2 linked regions of the Mumia flava genome follow. The protein of the gene in region 1 interacts with the protein of each later gene in a pairwise test. Links are inferred from orthologs where the notes say so. Each region holds a gene or a part of one and is shown in the gene's direction. Other genes may lie near its edges.

What was found. The genes of interacting proteins can lie anywhere in the genome.
Region 2: the proteins of hemL (region 1) and CLV56_RS12735 interact in binary tests that used the Escherichia coli proteins (3 or more experiments, as listed by UniProt). The link is inferred for Mumia flava from one-to-one orthologs.

Annotation. Positions count from the first base shown.
Region 1 is NZ_PGEZ01000001.1:2,547,207-2,552,567, forward strand. What follows is about bases 1,681-4,603. They hold hemL (glutamate-1-semialdehyde 2,1-aminomutase), read left to right. Parts: upstream 1,681-2,448; coding sequence 2,449-3,759; downstream 3,760-4,603. Other genes in these bases: CLV56_RS11985 (lytic transglycosylase domain-containing protein), read right to left, coding at 1,681-2,222; CLV56_RS11995 (histidine phosphatase family protein), read left to right, coding at 3,788-4,444; CLV56_RS12000 (TlpA family protein disulfide reductase), read left to right, coding at 4,441-4,603. Also shown: hemB (porphobilinogen synthase), read left to right, coding at 1-776; more of CLV56_RS11985, read right to left, coding at 795-1,680; more of CLV56_RS12000, read left to right, coding at 4,604-5,001; CLV56_RS12005 (cytochrome c biogenesis CcdA family protein), read left to right, coding at 5,007-5,361. UniProt on the Escherichia coli protein: Aminomutase that catalyzes the transfer of the amine group on carbon 2 of glutamate 1-semialdehyde to the adjacent carbon 1 to form 5-aminolevulinate.
Region 2 is NZ_PGEZ01000001.1:2,729,222-2,734,659, reverse strand. What follows is about bases 1,432-4,431. They hold CLV56_RS12735 (FadR/GntR family transcriptional regulator), read left to right. Parts: upstream 1,432-2,592; coding sequence 2,593-3,270; downstream 3,271-4,431. Other genes in these bases: CLV56_RS12730 (enterochelin esterase domain-containing protein), read right to left, coding at 3,285-4,412; CLV56_RS12740 (glycosyltransferase family 2 protein), read right to left, coding at 1,564-2,397; CLV56_RS12745 (glycosyltransferase), read right to left, coding at 1,432-1,553. Also shown: more of CLV56_RS12745, read right to left, coding at 1-1,431; CLV56_RS12725 (ABC transporter ATP-binding protein), read right to left, coding at 4,466-5,281; CLV56_RS12720 (FecCD family ABC transporter permease), read right to left, coding at 5,281-5,438. UniProt on the Escherichia coli protein: Transcriptional activator of the glcDEFGB operon which is associated with glycolate utilization, and encodes malate synthase G and the genes needed for glycolate oxidase activity. Also negatively regulates the transcription of its own gene.

The DNA of each region.
Region 1 (5,361 bases):
GGGCTGCGGGGCTCGGGCTGGGCGGCGTCATGCTGTTCGGTGTCCCCGAGCGCAAGGACGCGACCGGCTCCGGCGCTCTGGACCCGGACGGGATCCTCAACGTCGCGCTCCGCGACGCCCGCGACGAGGTCGGTGACGACCTGGTCGTGATGTCCGACCTGTGCCTGGACGAGTTCACCGACCACGGTCACTGCGGGCTGCTGGACGACCGGGGGCGGGTCGACAACGACGCGACCCTCGACGTCTACGCCGCGATGGCGATCGCGCAGGCCGAGGCCGGGGCGCACGTGCTCGGCCCGAGCGGGATGATGGACGGGCAGGTCGGCGTCGTCCGTGCGGCCCTGGACGCCCACGGGTGGACCGACGTCGCGGTCCTGGCGTACGCGGCGAAGTACGCCTCGGCCTTCTACGGCCCGTTCCGCGAGGCGGTGGCCTCGTCGCTCGAGGGCGACCGCCGGACGTACCAGCAGGACCCGGCCAACGCCCGCGAGTCGCTGCGCGAGGTCGCGCTCGACGTCGCGGAGGGAGCCGACCTCGTGATGGTCAAGCCGGCGATGGGCTTCCTCGACGTGATCGCGCGGGTCCGCGACGCCGTCGACGTGCCGGTCGCGGCGTACAACATCTCGGGCGAGTACGCGATGGTCGAGGCTGCGGCGGCGAACGGCTGGATCGACCGCGACGCCGCGATCGTCGAGTCGCTCACGTCGATCCGTCGCGCCGGGGCCGACGTGGTGCTCACCTACTGGGCCGCGGAGTTCGCCGAGCGCCTGGCCTGAGGGTCGGGCGCCTCGGCGTCAGGGCGTCGAGCTCGGCGGCGTCGCGGTGGCGTCGGACGGCTGCTCGTCCTCGTCCTTCTTCGCCTCGGTCTGATCGGCGTCGGCCTTCGGCTCGTCCTCGTCCTTCTTCGCGTCGCCCGCGTCGGAGCCGGTCGGCTCGTCGGTCTGCGGCGTCGTGGGATCGGACGTGCCCGGGTCCGTGGGCGTCGGATCGGTGGTCGACTCCGTCGGCGGCGGCGTCGTGGGGCCGGTCGGGGTCGGGTCCGTCGGGGTGGTGGGGTCGGTCGGGTCCGTCGGCGTGGTGGGGTCGGTCGGCTTCGGCGTGGGGTCCGTGGGCTTCGGCGTGGGGTCCGTGGGCTTCGGAGTCGGCTTCGTCGGCTTGGTCGGCTTCGGCTTCACCGGCGTGACGGGGTCCTTGGCCGGGACGATCGTCTCGGCCGCGTCGCCGCCCGGCAGGCCCCACGGCGACGGCAGCGGACGGTCGTCGTTGATCGCGACGACCGCGGGCGCAGGCTGCTGCGAGTGCCCGGCACCGGGTCCGGACGGCCACGAGAACAACGGAGGCGTCCCGACCGGGCCGGGGATGCTCCCGCCCGGCGCCGAGACCGGAAGCGTGGTCGGGAGCTGGCCGCTGCCGTACTCGGCGGCGATCGCGAGGACCTGGTCGCCGTAGACGGTGGACCGGTTGTACGACATGAGGGCGGCGCGGGCCCCCGCCTCGGTGCTCAGGTCGTGCCCGCCGACGCAGAGGTAGACGGCAGCCGCGAGCGAGGCGTCGTTGATGTTGTTCGGGTTGGCCTCGCCGTCTCCGTCGGCGTCGACGCCGACCGACGACCAGGTGCTCGGGATGAACTGCATCGGCCCGACGGCGCGGTCGAACGCCTTGTCGCCGTCCCAGGCTCCCCGGTCGGTGTCGAGGATCCGCGCGGTCGCGCCGCTGCCGTCGAGCGGGATGCCGACGATCGGCCGCGTGGTCGCGCCGTCGGCGGCGATGGTGGCGCCGCCGAACTGGCCGTGGTTGGACTCGACCCGCCCGATCGCCGCGAGGAGCTCCCAGGACAGCCGGCACTGCGGCTTCGTGGAGGCCATCACGCTCGCGGCCCGCTGGTACGCGGCCAGCGCGGGCGCCGGGATCTGCGAGGCGGCGGCCGTGAGCGTCGGGACCTGCGGGCGGCCGTCGGTCTCGTCGGCCTCCCCGGCGGCGATCTGCTGGGAGACGGGGTCGTCTCCGGTCTCGACGTCCAGCTCCGGACCCGTGACCGGCACCTCGGGCACGTCGTCGTACGCGGAGTAGGACGCGGTGTCGACACTCGCCCCGCCGCCGGGTGCCGCGATCGCGGCACCCCAGGCGGTCGCCAGCAGCGCGCAGGGCAGCAGCGCGCCGGTCGCCTGCCACCAGGTCAGGCGGCGGTGCTCGCCGCCTCCCCGTGGCTTTCCTGGCCTCATGGGGTCCGTCCTCACCGTCGTCCGAGTACGCCGTGGGAAGCGAGGGTCGCTTCCTGGGACCACCCTAAGGAATGGTCGGCTCACTTGCCCATGCTCCTCAGGAAGTCCTTAGGAAAGGTAACTCGGAGTTCGGATCCCCGTCCCACCGCGTCCACGACCTGGCCGTGGGCTGTTGACCGCGAGGGGGTCTGTGGGGCATCTTGCCTCGTCGGGGACAATAAGAGTCGTGTCTGGCTCCGACGTCTCCGCGTCCCTGTTCGACCGCGCTCGCGCCGTGTCCCCGGGTGGGGTGAACTCCCCGGTCCGCGCGTTCAAGGCCGTCGGCGGGACCCCCCGGTTCATGAGCAGCGCGTCGGGGTCGTGGCTCACCGATGCCGACGGCAACCGCTACGTCGACCTCGTCGCGTCCTGGGGCCCGATGCTGCTGGGCCACGCGCACCCCGAGGTGGTCGCCGCCGTCCAGGCCGCGGCCGCACGCGGGACCTCCTTCGGGACACCGAGCGAGCCCGAGGTGGAGCTGGCCGAGGAGATCGTCGCACGGACCCCGGTCGACCTGGTCCGCATGGTGTCCTCCGGCACCGAGGCGACGATGTCCGCGATCCGGCTGGCGCGCGGCTTCACCGGGCGTGACGTCGTGGTGAAGTTCGCCGGCTGCTACCACGGTCACGTCGACTCCCTGCTGGCGGAGGCCGGCTCCGGCGTCGTGACCTTCGGGCTCCCCGGGACGCCGGGGGTCCCCGACGCGTTCACCGCCGAGACGCTCGTCCTCCCCTACAACGACCCGGCCGCTGTCCGCGCGGTCTTCTCCGAGCACGGCGACCGGATCGCGTGCGTGATCACCGAGGCCGCCGCCGGCAACATGGGCGCGGTCGCACCCGAGCCCGGCTTCAACGCCTTCCTGGCGCGGACCTGCCGCGAGCACGGTGCGCTGTTCGTCTCCGACGAGGTGATGACGGGCTTCCGGGCGAGCCGGCAGGGCTACTGGGGGATCGACGGCGCGGTCGAGGGCTGGGCCCCGGACCTGATGACGTTCGGCAAGGTGATGGGGGGCGGCTTCCCGGCCGCGGCCTTCGGCGGACGCGAGGACGTGATGCGGATGCTCGCGCCGGAGGGACCCGTCTACCAGGCCGGCACGCTCTCGGGGAACCCGGTCGCCACCACCGCGGGGCTCACCACGCTGCGGCTGGCGACCGACGAGGTCTACACGCACCTCGACGACCTGGCGAGCACGATCCAGACGATGCTGCGCGACGCGCTGGGCGCCGCCGGGGTCCCGCACGTGGTGCAGAGCGCCGGCACGCTGTTCAGCCCGTACCTCGGCCGTACGGAGCCGGTCCGCGACTTCTCGGACGCCCAGGACCAGGACCCCGCCGCGTACCGCGCCTTCTTCCACGCGATGCTGGAGCACGGCGTCTACCTGCCGCCGAGCTCGTACGAGGCGTGGTTCGTCTCGGACTCGCTGGACGACGACGCCCTGGACCAGATCGAGAAGGCCCTGAGCGCGGCCGCACCCGCGGCGGCCGCGGCGACGGCCTGAGACCCACCCGTACCACGAGAGCAGACAGATGAGCAGCAGCGAGCGCACCGTCGTCCACCTGATGCGGCACGGTGAGGTGCACAATCCCACCGGTGTGCTGTACGGGCGCCTGCCCGACTACCACCTCTCGGAGCTGGGCCGGAAGATGGCCGAGCGCGGTGCCGAGTACTTCTCCGAGCGCGACGTGACGCACCTGGTCTGCTCGCCGCTGGAGCGCGCGCAGGAGACGATGGAGCCGATCGCGGCCACCGTCGACCTGCCGGTGCACACCGACGGGCGCGTGATCGAGGCCGCGAACAGCTTCGAGGGCAAGACCTTCGGCGTCGGCGACGGCGCGCTGCGCAGGCCGTCGGTCTGGTGGCTGCTGCGCAACCCGGCGAAGCCGTCGTGGGGCGAGCCGTACACCGAGATCGCAGCCCGGATGCTCGCGGCGCTCGCCGACGCGCGCGACGCGGCCCGCGGACACGAGGCGGTGATCGTCTCGCACCAGCTCCCGATCTGGGTCGCGCGGCTCACCGTCCAGAAGCGCCGCTACCTGCACGACCCGCGGCGTCGCGAGTGCTCGCTCGCGAGCATCACGTCGGTGACCTACGAAGGCGACGAGCCGGTCGCGGTCGGCTACTCCGAGCCGGCCGGCGACCTCGTCCCGGCGCACCTGCGGCGCAAGTTCGTCGGCGGGGCATGACCGCCCGACGACTGCTGCTCGCCGCGGCCGCGCTGCTCGTCGGCGTGGCCGTCTCCGCCTGCGCGTCGAGCACCCAGGCCGACGAGACCACGGGAGGGTACGTGAGCGGGGACGGGACGATCACGTCGGTCGATCCCGCCGACCGTGCACCGGCGCCCGAGCTGGCCGGGGAGAGCCTCGGCGGCGACCCGGTCGCCTTGTCCGACTTCGCCGGCTCCCCGGTCGTCGTCAACGTCTGGGGCTCGTGGTGCGCGGACTGCCGGGAGGAGGCGTCCGACCTGGCTGCGCTCGCGGACTCCGGGGTCGAGGTCCTCGGGATCAACATCCGCGACTCGCGTGACGCCGCGCTGGCCTACGACGAGAACTACGGCATCACCTACCCGTCGATCTACGACCCGAGCGGCGAGACCCTGCTCGGCTTCCGTGACAGCCTGCCCGCGATCGCGGTGCCGACGACGTACGTGATCGACTCCGACGGCCGGGTCGCGGCCCGGGTGGTCGGTGCGACCAGCGAGGCGACGCTGCGCGGGCTCGTCGAGGACGCCGGGGCGGCGTAGCGGCGATGTCGGACTGGATCATGGACACGGTGCTGTCGGGCTCGATCCTGCTCGCGGCCGGGGTCGCGCTCGTCGCGGGGCTGGTCTCGTTCTTCTCGCCGTGCGTCGTGCCGCTGCTGCCGGGCTACCTGTCCTACGTCTCCGGGATGTCGGCGGCCGAGGTGGTCGGTGACGACAAGACCCTGCGCCAGCGCGGTCGCCTGATGACCGGTGCCGCCCTGTTCGTCGCCGGGTTCAGTGTGGTCTTCGTGTCGTACGGCGCGCTGTTCGGCGGGATCGGGCAGGAGCTGCGCCCGTACGAGCGGGAGATCTCGATCGTGATGGGGATCGTGCTGATCCTGCTCGGCTTCGCCTTCATGG
Region 2 (5,438 bases), 180 kb from region 1 along the record:
GAGACCCAGTCGGCGTCGGGCCGGGCGTCGTCGTCGGTGTAGGCGACGATCGCGCCGCGAGCCGCCGCCAGACCGGTGTTGCGGGCCTCGGACAGCCCGCGGCGGGGTTCGTCGACGATCCGCACGCGGGCGTCGGTGACCGGCGCGAGCAGACGGCGGACGGTGCCGCGCGCAGGGTCGTTGTCCACGACCACGACCTCGAGGTCGGGGTGGTCCTGGGCCAGCACGAGGTCCACGGTCGCGCGCAGGCGCGGGTCCTGTCCGAGCGAACAGACGACCACGGTGATCGACGCGTCGACGGGCGGCATGCCCCACGGCCAGCGCTCCGGGCGGGTCGTGGGTGAGTCTCCGACCACGTCCTTCACCTGCTCGCGGAGCCGCGGCGGGGTTGCCCGGTCCAGCCTGACGAAGGCGGTCGGCCAGCCGTGGTCGCGTACGAGCACCGCCGCCTCGCCGCGCGCGTTGACGGCCCCGTCCCCCGGGGCCTGGTCAGCGTCAGCCCCCAGCTCGAGGTCGGTGCAGGCGATCGGGACGAACCCGCGTGAGTCGGCACCCGCTCCCGGGTCGGCTCCTCCACGCGCTCGGAGCGCCGGCGTCGCGTGCGAGCGCGTACCGAGGCCGAGGGCCCGGCTGCCGAGGTACCCGGCTGCCGTCGCCAGCACGGCCGCGGCGAGCACGACGGCTCTCGACGGCCCGGCGACGTCACCGCGCCGCAGCGGCGCGACCAGGTGCGTGACCACGCCGGTGGGGACGACCCGGCGCAGGTAGTCGCGCTCCGACGCGAGCGCCGTCCCGGGGCCGGCCATCCTGGCCAGCCGAGCCTTGGAGCGCCCCTCGTGCCAGCCGCGACGCAGGACGTACCCGAGGCGAGCGCGCTCGGACGGTACGTCGTGGTCGACGACGGCGCCGGTGATCCGCACGATCCGTCCGTCGGGGACGGCCCCGGCGATCCGGATCGCCAGCTCGGTCTCCTCGCACCCCACCGGGAGCGCGCCGACCCGTCCGAGCTCCTCGCTGAACCCGCCGACGCGGTCGAGCGCGTCCGCGCGGACCGCCATGCTCGCCCCGATCGGGTTGCGGACCTGGGCCCCGTCCCCCGGCAGGCCCCGGTAGTCGCAGCCCACCACCCAGCCGAGCTCGACGGGGAACCAGCGTGGCGCGTCGTCGACCCACCGCGCTCGGACGGCACCACCGACCGCCACGACGTCGTCCTCGGCGAACGCGTCGCGCATCGCCGCCAGCCATCCGGCGCGCGGGCACGCGTCGTCGTCGAGGAAGGCCACGACACCACGCCCGACGGAGCGTGCGGCCCCGGTGTTGCGGGCGCCGGACAACCCGGGTCTGCCCTGCGACGCCACCACCTCGCAGTCCAGCGACGCACGGCACGCGCGCAGGAGCCCGGGGTTGTGGTCGATGACGACCACGAGACGGTCGTCGTCACCGAGCTGGGCGCGCACCGCCACGACCGCGCGCCGCAGGGCGGCCAGCCGACGCTCGGTGTACGCGCAGATCACGACCGTGACCGGTGGCGCAGACGGGGATGCGGGGGTCACGAGGGCCTCGTCACGCCGCGCGGTCGACGGGGACGTCGCCACCGCGGTCGACGTGAGCGGCCGTGGGCTCGACGACTGCGGGCGCGCTCGCCACGACCGCGGCCGCCGCTGCCAGGTCGGCACCGCGCATGCGGCGGCGCTCGGCCATGATCGTCCGCAGGACACGCATCCCGTCGCGGACGGCGTGCAGGTTGCTCGTGCCGTGGATCCGCGCCAGCTCGTGGCTCGGCACCTCGACGACGCGCATCCGCGCCGCCGCCGCCCGACAGTTCAGGACGGTCTCGATCTCGAACCCGTCCCCCCACAGCATCACGTCGTCGCGCGGTGCCGGGTCCGGCAGGTCGAACGTCGGCACCAGGTCGCGCCAGAACGCGTTGTAGCCGTAGCAGAGGTCCGTGTAGCCGGTGCGGAACAGCCGGTTGACGAGCCCGGTGAGAGTCCGGTTGCCGAGCGCCCTGATCGTGGTGAGGTCGACGCTGCCGCCGCCGGGCAGGGCTCGCGATCCCTTGGCGACGTCGGCACCGCTGACCAGAGCGTCGACCATCGGCGCGATCTCGGCCGGGTCGGCCGAGCCGTCGGCGTCGAACATCACCACGATGTCGCTGGTCGCCGTCGCGAACCCGCACGCCAGGGCGTTGCCCTTCCCGCGCCGGCTCTGCTGGACCAGCACCGCCTTCGGCATCACCCGCGCGACCACCGCCGCGGTGTCGTCGGTCGAGTGCCCGTCGACGACGACGACCTCGTCGACGGGAGGTAGCTGCGGCAGGACGACCTCGAGGTTGCGTGCCTCGTTGTAGGCCGGGACGACGACGGTGACGGTGGGCGCGGAGGGTCGCGAGGTCATGCGGCAGTTCCTTCGACGGGTCCGCCTGCACGGCGGAGATATGATCAGATGTTGATTAGCCTTGCCTAACCAAACTCTTTCATCTGATCTTGTTGCTGTCCAACACCCGTCCGAGAAGTGACGCAGGTCACCGATCCCGCCCGAGCCGCTACGATCGGCCCGAACCCTCGACGGACCGGCCAGGACGGGAGAACCGTGAACGAGACAGGCGGGCTGGGGACCGAGCGGGCGCGCGAGACCGTGCGCGTCCTGCGGGACAACATCACCAGCGGGCGCTGGCCGGTGAACTCCCGCATCCCCACCGAGAGCGAGCTCGCGGCCGAGCTCGGCGTCGGCCGCAGCACGATCCGCGAGGCCGTCCGTGCCCTGGCCAACCTCGGCATGCTCGAGCCGGCCCGCAGCCGCGGGACGTTCGTCCGCGCGCGCAACCCGGTCAGCTCCGTGCTGTCCGACGTCGTCACCCAGCACACCATCGACGACGTGCTGGCCGTACGCCGTGCGCTCGAGGTGGAGGCGGCCGAGCTGGCAGCGAAGAACCGCACCGACGACGACCTCGCGCTGCTGCGCTCCGCCCACGAGAGCGACGTCGCCGGCGCGAGCGCGCAGCAGATCGAGCGCGGGCTGACCCCGGGACAGTTCCACGCGCTGCTGTTCGCCGCCGCGCGCAACCCGTTCCTCGCCGAGCTCTACGCGGGGATCACCGCCGGCCTGCGGACCTGGATGCGGGACGGCTCGGTCGCCCACGCCGCCGACACCGCGCAGCGTCACTCCGACCACGCCGCGATCCTGGACGCGATCGCGGCACAGGACCCCAGCGCTGCCGCGGCAGCAGCGGCCGCGCACGTCGCCCGGGACCTCGTGGTCGGCGACTGAGCCAGCCCGGGCACTCACGTACCGAGCGCCCACACGAGACCCTCGGCGATCCCCGAGCGCCAGCAGGCGTAGTCGTGCCCGCCCTCGAACTCGACCGACCGGAACGGCGCACCGGTGCGCTCGAGCGCGGACACCAGGCGCCGGTGCGGCTCCACGAGCACCCACTCCTGCGAGCCGACCTCGAGGTAGGTTCGCGGGAGCGCCGTGCAGCGTTCGAGATCATCGACGAGGTCGTCGTGCCACAGTGACGCGGACTGTGAGACGACCGCCCCGACGGCGTCCGGACGGTGCAGGCCGGCACGCAGGGCACTGAGTCCGCCCAGGCTCTGCCCCGCCACGACCACGGACTCCGCACCGTGCGCGACGTTCTCCTGCTCGCGCGCCCAGGGCAGCAGGTCGTCGGCGAGGTAGTCCTCGAACCCGCCGTCGTCGCTCAGGTCCCGCCAGCGCTCCTCCCGGCTCCCGGAGTCCAGGAGGAACCCGTGGACCGGGGGGATCCGTCCGTCCGCGATCAGGTTGTCCAGCGACGTGGGCAGGTCCTGGGTCGACGTCCAGACGTCGCCGTCGAGCGCGACGACCGCGCCCGACGGCCCCCCGCTCCCCGCGTCACCGGGTGGCCGGTAGACCCAGACCGTCCGGCCACGCGGTCCGATCCGCCGCTCGACCGTGCCGGGCGGGACGCCCGGTCGGCGCTGGAGCCAGCTTTCGGCCGGTGCTCGTGGTCCCGCTGCCACCGACTGGACGACGCCGGCGCGGTTGCGGCAGGTCGACGGGTTCGTAGGGTCGCTCCGACCCCGGTCGAGCGCGGCCCGCAGCGCGACGTGGTCACCGGCCAACCAGGGAGCATGCTGCCCGGGGAACCGCGGGAGGAAGGCGTACGACCCGCGCCAGCGGGAGGAGACCTGGTACGACAGCGTCCACAGGTCGGTCCCCTCGATACGGCGCATCAGACTGCGACCGAGATCCGTCTCGTCGGTCAGCCTGTTCACGAAGAGCAGCACCTCGACCGCGTCGGCGTCCGACCAGACGAAGGTCACGATCGCGTCGTCGCCCTCGGCAGCCCTCTCGACCCAGGGGGTCGGCACCCGCGCGGCGTACGCCTCGAGCGCCGCCGCGCCGCCGCGTTCCAGCAGGCGCGCCACCAGGGGAGACTCCACCACACGCGCCGGGGTCGGACGTGGGACCTTCGGAGGCTTCAGTCGCATCGTCGGCTCCGGGCGAGCGGGACCACGAGCGGCGTCCGCGTCTCCGGATCGGGCACCACCCGGCAGGGGAGCGCGAAGACTCGCTCGAGCAGCTCGGCGTCCACCACCTCCGCTGGAGTCCCCTGCGCGACCAGCTCGCCGTCGTGCATCACCACCACGTGGTCGGCGTAGCGAAACGCCAGGTTGAGGTCGTGAAGGACCGCCACCACGGTGGTCCCGCTCTCGACCAGGTCGGCGCACAGGTCCAGGACCTCGACCTGGTGGGCCAGGTCGAGGAACGTCGTCGGCTCGTCGAGCAGCAGCAGGCTGGTCTCCTGGGCGAGAGCCATCGCGATCCAGACCCGCTGCCGCTGCCCACCGGACAGCTCGTCGACCACCCGGTCGCGCAGGTCGAGCACGCCGGCGCGCCGCATGGCGGACTCGACCGCACGCTCGTCGGCGCGGCTCCACTGGCGCAGCAGGCTCTGGTGCGGGAACCGGCCTCGCGCCACGAGGTCCTCCACCACGATGCCGTCCACCACCACGGGCGCCTGAGGCAGCAGACCGAGCGTCCGCGCGACCTCCTTCGAGCTGCGGTCGGTGATCGGCCGGCCGTCGAGGAGCACCGTCCCCTGGACCGGGCTCAGGATCCGGGCGAGCGTCCGCAGGAGCGTCGACTTGCCACAGGCGTTGGGCCCGACCACGGCGGTGAACCGCCCGGTCGGAAGCCGGATGTCGAGGTCGGCGAGCACCGCACGCCCGTCGTACGCGACCTGGAGGCCCCTCCCTTCGAGCCGGACCTCCGCGGTGGTCCTCACGGTCGTCATCACGCCCTCCGTCCTTCGATCACGAGCAGCCAGATCAGGTACACGCCGCCGAGGCACCCGGTCACGACCCCCACCGCGAGCTGCGTGGGCGCGAAGAGCCGCTGCGCGACGGCGTCCGACGCCAGGACCAGCGCCGCGCCGACCAGGCAGGACGTCC